DNA from 3 places in the Bartonella sp. MR168JLCBS genome. Region 3 is predicted to be linked to each of the others. Evidence: predicted binding sites of a transcription regulator. Region 3 holds the regulator's gene; each other region holds the start of a gene.
The links. The regulator LexA, encoded in region 3, represses DNA repair genes until DNA is damaged. The targets are predictions, from matches to a motif close to TGTTCNNNNTGTGTTCNG.

Region 1: the regulator LexA is predicted to act here: its motif matches at 1,124-1,141, upstream of ruvC (crossover junction endodeoxyribonuclease RuvC).
Region 2: the regulator LexA is predicted to act here: its motif matches at 1,815-1,832, upstream of ssb (single-stranded DNA-binding protein).

Annotation. Positions count from the first base shown of each region.
Region 1 is NZ_JBHIMP010000001.1:413,347-416,637, forward strand. Features, by position in the region: gene ruvC (crossover junction endodeoxyribonuclease RuvC) at 1,195-1,710, shown strand; gene ruvA (Holliday junction branch migration protein RuvA) at 1,724-2,338, shown strand; gene ruvB (Holliday junction branch migration DNA helicase RuvB) at 2,352-3,291, shown strand, end outside.
Region 2 is NZ_JBHIMP010000020.1:7,502-10,792, reverse strand. Features, by position in the region: gene ACFIK8_RS08330 (hypothetical protein) at 1-501, shown strand, start outside; gene ACFIK8_RS08325 (hypothetical protein) at 473-997, opposite strand; gene ACFIK8_RS08320 (hypothetical protein) at 984-1,322, opposite strand; gene ssb (single-stranded DNA-binding protein) at 1,337-1,777, opposite strand; gene ACFIK8_RS08310 (hypothetical protein) at 2,089-2,844, opposite strand; gene ACFIK8_RS08305 (hypothetical protein) at 3,052-3,291, opposite strand, start outside.
Region 3 is NZ_JBHIMP010000004.1:82,860-86,150, reverse strand. Features, by position in the region: tRNA gene ACFIK8_RS04300 (tRNA-Lys) at 53-128, opposite strand; gene lexA (transcriptional repressor LexA) at 1,302-2,015, shown strand; gene rimO (30S ribosomal protein S12 methylthiotransferase RimO) at 2,463-3,291, shown strand, end outside.

The DNA.
Region 1 (3,291 bases), on a different contig from region 3:
TCTAGAGTGCTTTTTTCTGCCTAATTTCTATTTGAGCGTAGGAAATATCTTGAGCTTATAGCTGAGAGGTATTGATTTCGAATTATGGCATGGGATGGGGTATGGTTGGTCTTGTGGAAATCGGCTTTGATTGATTGCAGCTGGAACACTTTCTGTTGATCTGTCGTGTGATTTTGTTTTGGCTATGATAATGATCGGGCGCTAGATAGAGCTAGGGATTGTATATCAATTTATTTATGCTCTATAACTTATGCCTATAAAGTTGCTGTAGAGCGTGTGTTAATGAGGATGATACACATTGTGTCAGTTTTTGGGCTTCTCTTGTTTTGAATGGAAGTTATTTTCTTCGCGTAAAATAAAACATCCAAAATAAAGTGCCATATAATGAATGCCTCAGGGGTTCTCTGTGCCCCCATGCAATGTCCCCTCTCTATGCAATGACATTGTGGTGTAATGGGCATATTCAAAAACACCTCTCAGTTCTTGTTCACATCCATTGAGCTCCCTCATCTTAACGCTTGCAACGGAGCAAGCCGGCACCATCATCATATTTGCCAGTCCCCAGTGTTGCGACAAGTTCTTGGCTCTTGAGATGGTTCATTAGAGGCATGTTTAGTCCTTTCTTGTACAGTTTCACTTCACACGGAAATCCCACGTGTGATGTGCAGACAAAAGATTTTGATTGATTCAATATAAAGAGGTTTGTAATGAGAAAATCTTACGATATTCGGGATTCTTATTCAACATACAAAATAATGAATTATCTCTATAAATCAATGTATTGATTTATTATGGTAGCGTCATGTTATAACGTAAAAAGTTTCCGCAAAGTGTATAGCATCCATTGCATAACCTCTTTACACTTAATGAATGTACAATCCAGCACTCTCTATTTGCTCGCTTGCGATGTTTAACTGTTATGGCATTGGAAATGATACAGAAAGGGAATTTTTATGCTTTATAGGGTGCTTTATAGGGTGTTTGCTTGTGATGTGTGAATGGTTTTGATTGATTTTAGTTATGCTTCATAAAGTATGTTCCATAAAGATGCTGTTCGTTGCGTTTTATAATTGTATAAATTGGGGGGCATGACCATCTTTTGACTGGTTTTGTCTTGTGCTGCTGTTTTGTTTGTGGTCTTGTCTTTATTCACATCTTTATTCACAGGGGGGAAAAGTGTATAGACTGTAGTTTATGGCAGAGACGATTCGTATTATAGGCATTGATCCCGGATTACGGCGTACAGGGTGGGGCGTTATCGATGTTGCTGGTAATCGTCTTCAGTTTATTGCAGCAGGGACGGTTTCTTCTGATGTAAAGTGTGAGCTGGCTTCCAGATTATGTCAGATCCACAAAGGTCTTTCAGAGGTTGTGCATCAATTTATGCCCCATGAAGCCGCTGTAGAACATGTGTTTGTTAACAAAGATGCTACAGCAACTTTAAAACTTGGGCAAGCGCGTGCAATTGCACTGCTGGTTCCTGCGCAAGCAACTCTTCCTGTTTTTGAATATGCGCCCAACAAAGTGAAAAAATCGGTTATTGGTGTTGGACATGGGGCTAAAGAACAAATCCATATGATGGTAAAAGTTCTACTCCCACGGGCTGAATTTGATAGCAGTGATGCGGCTGATGCTCTTGCTCTTGCTCTTTGTCATAGTATGCATCGTAAGAGTATTGACCGATCTTATCAGGCAAGGATGGCGATATGAGTGGGGTGGCAACATGATTGGCAAATTAAAGGGCACCCTTGAACATATCTTTGATGATCATATCCTTCTTGATGTGCACGGTGTGGGGTATGTTGTTTTTGTGTCAAATCGGCTGCGTCCTTCTTTGCCTTCTGTTGGGGAGGCGTTAAGCCTTTTTATTGAAACGCATGTTCGGGAAGACGCAATCCGCCTTTTTGGTTTTGCTACAAGAGCTGAACAGGAGTGGTTTTGTCTTCTACAAAATGTTCCTGGAGTAGGGGCGAAGGTTGCTTTGGCAATCTTGGGTACTTTATCGCCAGATGAACTCGCACAAGCTATTGCCTTAAACGATGTTGCGATGATTAGTCGAGCGCCGGGCGTTGGTAAAAAAGTCAGTGAAAGAATTGTGGGTGAACTGAAAAGTAAAACACTCCCCTTTGAACAAGCGCTCAAGACTGTTTCGGTTTCTCAGCGTGAGATGACCAATCAACCTGCGCATGACGCGCTTTCCGCGTTGATGAAGCTAGGGTTTGAACGGGAGCAAGCATCCCGTGCTCTTGCTCTTGCGATGAACGCTCTTGAGGAGGAAACTGTTTCTTCTGCCCTGCTGATCCGCCATAGTCTCAAATTGCTTTCTTCTCCTACTTAAAATCAAGGTAACAATGCATAAAGATGAAGATAAACGCCTTCTGGGTTCCGCTCCCCTTCCTAACGATCCAGATCGTTCCTTAAGACCACAAGTTCTCGATGATTTTATTGGTCAAGAAGCGGCACGGGCTAATTTAAAAATATTTATTGAAGCAGCAAAAACGCGGCAAGAAGCGCTGGATCATGTTTTGTTTGTAGGACCTCCGGGGTTAGGAAAAACAACGCTTTCACAGATTATGGCAAAAGAATTAGGCGTTAATTTTCGCTCTACTTCAGGACCTGTCATCGCTAAAGCAGGAGATTTAGCCGCTCTCTTGACCAATCTCGAAGAACGGGATGTCTTGTTTATTGATGAAATTCATCGCTTAAATCCGGCGATTGAGGAAATTCTTTATCCAGCTATGGAAGATTATCAACTTGATTTGATTATTGGGGAGGGGCCGGCAGCACGTTCGGTGAAAATTGATCTGGCTAAATTTACTTTGGTAGCGGCAACTACACGTTTGGGGCTTTTGACCACACCGCTGAGAGACCGTTTTGGCATCCCAATTCGTCTAAATTTTTATACTATAGAAGAATTGGAATATATTGTGCAGCGTAATGCACGGCTTTTTGCCGTCAAGATCAGTGATGATGGTGCTCATGAAATTGCACGCCGAGCACGGGGCACTCCTCGTATTGCTGGGCGGCTTTTACGGCGCGTTTGTGATTTTGCTTTGGTTAAACAGGCAAAACAAATTGACCAAAAAATCGCCGATGAAGCGCTTTCGCGCCTTGAGGTCGATCATCTTGGGCTTGATCCGCTTGACCGCCGCTACTTGCTCCTGATTGCGGAAACTTTTTTAGGGGGACCGGTGGGGATTGAAACAATTGCTGCTGCTTTATCAGAACCACGCGATGCCATTGAAGATATTGTTGAACCGTATTTGCTCCAACAAGGGTTTATTCAAAGAA
Region 2 (3,291 bases), on a different contig from region 3:
ATAATAGGAGTAAAGTTCTTAGGATTTATATATAGCTTGTATTTAATAATAGCGTTTCTGGTATTGATTACAATTTATAACCTCAAATCAAACGGAAACACATGGGGAGAAGCAATTTCATACAGCACTGCAGTATTTTTACCACTGCTTATCTTATGGTCTCTTACGTGGCTTCTCGGTTGGAATCCTGATATGATCGATATAGCATCAGTATTGATGCTAATAGCTGTAGTATGTTCTATTATTGCGATCCTAATCACATTCAATCCTCCGACGGAAGATATTAAAGTCTATTCTGGACTTATAGTTAAAATATATTGCGTAATATCTATATTTTTGGCAGGTCTTTGTTGGAGCAAAACGACGGCAATAATAACGGCAATAGTATCAGGAATAATATTAATTGGCTATTTCATTAGGGTTGCAATGATTGCATGTTCAGATAATGATAAACCTGATGAAGAAAAAGTCTCTAATAAAAATGCTTTCGAAGAGCATTAAGAGCAACGCGCAGTGAATTCACAAGGTGTGATAGCATTTGATCTTCTATAACGAGGTACTGTAGCGCAGCGTGAAGATTGTACTGTCTATAAAGGCATTGTGCTTCTTTTATTGCCTCTTGCATATTGAAAAACTGCTCTGTAGCAAATTCTACCCATTTGTCTCTTGCCTTATCATCTGATGATGAGGGCATCTCATCATAAACAGCACTTGGAAAGCCTTTTGCACAAAGGTAATCGTTTCTTATCTGTAGATACTGCTGGGCGGCATCATATTGCTCTTGTGTTATTACACCTTGCAAACAAAGTCGCCCTATGTAAGTACCAGAGAGTGGATTTTTTGCCTCTTGTAGCGTTAAACCGAAGCGCTTTGCACGCATTTCTATTGCCAATTTATCAACGGCTTCACGTAGTGCTTTTGCACGTGATATACGTCCGTTTGGTTCTCTTACCTGCCCTGCTATTTTAGGGCGTCCCCTCTTTTTATTTTTTTTCACAGATAACCTCAGACACCTGTTTAACGTTTTCCCAAATTTCCTTTGAGTTTGACCGTGTCTCTCCACCCAAAAGCACTACAAATAACAGTAACGCTATTGATATACAAATGACTGGTATTTTTTTCCAATCATCATCATTACGTATCATCCACCCGATGATAATGACCATCATTACAATTAGAAAGCCTGCTGATATATTACAGAGTGTCTCAATCTTATTATTATGTTGTAATGATTTTATCTCCTGATCTGTAATAGTATAGTTATAAACTGGCTTAGATTTACAGATTGCACTAAAGGTATGGAGCGGCGGCTTATCAGACATTTAAATACTCTCTATTAAAAAGGAACACTGTCATTCATAACGGTATGGGGCGTATCAAGAGGTCTGTAAATGCTTCTGTCATAAGTTGATGACGGCTCTTGATTATCATCATTTTTGCCATCTAAAAGCTTTAACTCGCCTTTGTACTGAGGCAATATGACTTCTGTTACATACCGTTCAACACCGTTTTTATCTTGCCATTTACGAGTTTGTAGTCGCCCCTCGATATAAACTTTGCTACCTTTACTGAGATACTGAAGTGCTACTTTTGCCAAATGTGGATTAAACACCACAATGGAATGCCATTCAGTTTTGTCTATTCTCTTATTGGTTGCCTTGTCTGTATAGCTCTCAAACGTTGCCATTCGAAAATTGACCACCTCGATGCCAGATGACATTGTTTTGCTTTCTGGATTGGCACCTAAATGACCAATTAAAATCACTTTATTAAGCATTTGTTTTCTGTCCTTTAATGGAAAATAGTACTTAGAACAAAACAAACTCACAACTGATGATAGTATAACACATTATGGGGTGTAATTACAAACGAAATTTATTATAACCCACTGAATCTAAAGAATGAATCTCATTTTTATTTTACTTAACAGCTTGCGTTTTGATACGTTTTGTGCAATAAGGAGACGTTCTTTTATATTTCGATTGGTTACTTTAATCGTTTATTTAGATCGCTAGCTGTTTTGATCATAAAAGCCGTGTCTTAAAGGACGCGGCTTTTTTGCTATAAAGCAGCCCCCCGCGCCGTTATTTACGCTGCTTTATCTACAATCTTTTCATCACCACTAATTTTGCTATCGCCATTCAGCTCTTTTGTATCAATATACGCATTACCGCTAACACTTGCCTTATCATAAACATTTGTCCAACCAGTAATCTGTGCATTCCCATAAACCCATGCATTGCCATAAATCAGTGCTCCAAACCAAACATTAGCATTCCCATAAACACGGGCATTACCAAAAACTTTAGCAAAACCAGTAACAAAAGCATTATCATAAACCTTGGCATTACCCTTTATAACTGCTTTATCGCATACCTCGGCGTTATTAAAAACGCGGGCGCGCCTGTAAACATAAGAAGAACCACAAATCTTAGCATTATCATAAACCTTGGCATTATCATAAACGCTACCATATTCAAAAACCTGAGCATTGTCACAAATACGTGCCTTACCAAAAACATCAGCATGACCAAAAACCTGAGCATCATCAGAAATCCTAGCATCATCAAAAACCCGCGCATTATCACCAACCCAGCAATTGCCATCATGTGACAAGTTGCTTTCACTTTGTATAAAACCACCCAAATCGCCTGCCTTGATATTACCAAAATCTCTTAAAGCGCGTATACGATAAACAGTGCGAACACGATCACTCAAAAGATCTTTCACTGTTTTCATTTCACTTGTTAATTCATACTTTTTATCTAAATTCTGCTTTTGAAGGGGAATGTTATCATTTGCAACTAATAGAGAAGTTGCTTGTTTTTTAACTGTAGCACTCATGCTAGTAATCCTATTCGTTTAAATTGTTTGTTATTAACAGCCCTATAAGGGCGTCGGGCGCTAACAAACACGGCGAATAGTCCGTCGTCACACTTTTCTCATAAAGAGTATTGTATGATGTGACCACACCCGACAAAATCGTTATATGCTAGAGATAGCATAAAAGAAAGTCAGTATTTTAAGAAATGGGAGAAACCTTATCGTGATCTATCCGCTATTCGCTATAGTGTTTGTTAAGCACTTGCCAATCTTAATAAACGACCTTTTCTTTAAAGTCAATACGTATTTTTTATTTTTTAAATTTTTTTCATTTTGATACCTACCTAATTGAATATCAAGTGCTTTCTCTAGTTCACTGTCTATATTATCATAAGTTTTCACTGCTTTCACTGTACGTTTTTTGATTTCCCTATTTACCTCGTCTATCAACGCTTCGCAACTCAATAC
Region 3 (3,291 bases):
AAACGAGAAAGATTCTTAAATTTTTGTATAGTCTATTGATATTATTTAAATTTGGTGAGCGCGCAGGGATTCGAACCCTGGACCTACTGATTAAAAGTCAGTTGCTCTACCAGCTGAGCTACGCGCTCTCACACAAGCTATCTAGTTTGTAGACTATCTAATTTGCAGAAAGTGAAGGGAACATACGGTTGACTTTTCATTTGGTCAACACCTTTTGAAGAAAAATATTATTATTTTCTTCAGTTATCAATAATTTTCCGTTTTCCCCTCCTTTTTTCATCATTGTATAGATACTCTTTAATCTTCTTTTTGAAGTTTCAATCAAGGAACAATTTCATTGCAAAATATTGCATAGATTCGGAGCGCTAAAATTATAAGAAATTACCCTCCTTCCCTCACATGGGTTGTTGAGCATAATGGATAGAGAAAAAATACCTTTTACTATAATATTATTTTTATATCTTCATATTTTAGTTTTCAATTTTCAAATATGAATACAGATTTACAATATAACATATTGATTTATAACAATTTATAATTTCATCACTTGAGTGAGAGAATAAAACTATAAAAAAGAAATGAAAATACCTTTTATACCTCCTTTCAATAACCAAAAATTATCTCAACATTAGGGTTCAGCAAAATAGTATATAGCGGTTGGTACGTTAGACCTGAAAATGGGACAATGAGCAACAATGGCATTTTGAGGGTATGATTTTTATTCATGCATAATGAATATATAACGAAAGCCAATTTATCCTATAGAATAAAACAGACATAAAATTCAGTCTCATTGAAAGTATCCCGAATGACTATAAATTATGCTCACTATTATAGCTGTAGATAATTTTACTTAAAAAAAGCAGAAATAATATGCAGTGTGCAAAATGATCTAAATACCCATAGAGTGTTCTAAATATATAAAATGCCTTCTAATTAACTTTTTTATATCAAGAAATTACAAAATACGTAGATATATTTTTAGAAGAAAAGGATAACACTGGTCATAAAATTTAGTGTTGGATAATCCAGTCAGAGCTATAAAGTATTTTTATACATTGTTTAATATTAATGTAGATATATAATATATAAATAATAATTTCATAAAATTCTTAAAGTAAGTTTTATATAAATAATAATTTAAATATGTCTATAAATAAACATATTGCTTCATTAACTTAACTTATAGGATCAAAAATAAAGAAAATAATTTTGATTTGGCGGAAAAAAAATTGTAAAATTGTTATATATACATGTATTTTTACTTTACTCCTTTTTTATTATTTTGATTGGAATATTGAATGCTAACATGTAAACAATATGAGCTACTCTTGTTTATTCATAACCATACAAAAGAAACTGGTGTTCCTCCTTCTTTTGAAGAAATGAAAAATGCATTAGAACTTTCTTCAAAGTCTGGTATTCATAAGCTCATTATAGCCTTAGAACAACGAGGGTTTATACGTCGTTTACCCAATCGCGCTCGTGCAGTGGAGGTGATTCGACTCCCTGAGAAAATAACATTTAACCTTTCTTTAGCACGTAAAATTTCTCCCAGTATGATAGAAAAAAATAAAAGGGAAATATCAAAAAACTTGAGTAACCTTGACAACTTTGATGAAGAAGAAAAAAAAAATATCACCATTCCTATTATGGGACGTATTTCTGCGAGCGTGCCCGCCTCTGCTATACTGCAACAAATAAACACTCTTTCTCTCCCACGCAATATGGTTAATACAGGTGAGCACTACGCATTAGAAGTTAAAGATGATTCTATGATGGAGGCTGGTATCCTTAATAAAGATACGATCATTGTGAAACGTCAAAATACAGCAATAACAGGTGAAATTATTGTTGCGTTTATTGATAAAAAAGAAGCCACATTAAAACGTTATCGACGCAAAGGAGCTTCTATTGCATTAGAAGCCGCAAATCCTCATTATGAAGCACGTACATACGAATCCGAACGTGTAGAAATACAAGGCAAACTTACCGGACTTATTCGCAAATATTAAAAATAAACCTTTAGTACGCGATAGATATCGCAATAAGGAGTTGTTGAGTATTTTTTTATTGTGCCACACGCAGTTGACTTCCTCTCCACTGCCAAAGGATGCCCCAATTCGGTCTATAAACAGTCCAGATCCTTATCGAGCGGGTTTCATTTTTCCTTCCCTACATCTCCTTCACTTACGCAAGGAGCGACAAGTAAGCTTTAAAATATTCACCACGTACTTTATAAAAGAACTTGAATGCTTTGAAGGAAGCAACCTTATATCATCGTCCTCAATGACAGAATTTTACGATATAAATTGTATGCATGCATAAAAACACATAAAATTTTGTAGAAAAAAATCAAATAACTTTGTAACAGATTTTATTGCATAGGTATAAAAATAAAGAACATTATTTTTCAGTTATAAAAGTGTAACTCAATCATTCACAATAATTGTAGGATCATCATGGTAGCACCTCGTATTAGTTTTGTCTCCCTCGGATGCCCAAAAGCACTCGTAGATTCTGAGCGAATTATTACACGCCTTCGCTCTGAAGGGTATGAAATTTCACGTCAACATCAAGGAGCTGATGTCGTTATTGTGAATACCTGTGGCTTTCTTGACTCGGCAAGGAGAGAATCATTAGCCAATATTGATGAAGCTCTCAAAAAAAATGGAAAAGTTATTGTAACGGGGTGTCTTGGTGCTGATCCTGATGTTATTCGCCAAACGTATCCTAATGTATTGGCTATTACAAAACCGCAAACTTATGAAAGTGTTATAGAAGCTGTTCATACAGCAATTCCTCCTGTTCATGATCCTTTTCTTGATTTAGTTCCTCCCCAAGGTATTCGTTTAACACCTCGCCATTACGCCTACCTAAAGATTTCTGAAGGATGCTCTAACCAGTGTAGTTTTTGTATCATCCCTACTCTGCGTGGTGATCTCACTTCACGTCCCATCAGCGATGTTCTTCGTGAAGCTGAAAAACTCGTGCAAGCGGGTGTAAAAGAACTTTTAGTTATTTCACAAGATACGAGTGCTTATGGTATTGATCTAAAATATCTCGAAAATTCTTGGAAAGATCGTACAATAAAAACAAAATTCTTTGATCTTTGTCGCGAACTAGGCGATATGGGTATTTGGATACGTATGCATTACGTTTATCCTTATCCCCATGTTGATGAAGTTATCGAACTTATGGCTGCAAAAAAAATTCTTCCTTATCTGGATATTCCTTTTCAGCATGCATCACCAGCTATTTTGCGTCATATGAAGCGTCCTGCACTCATAG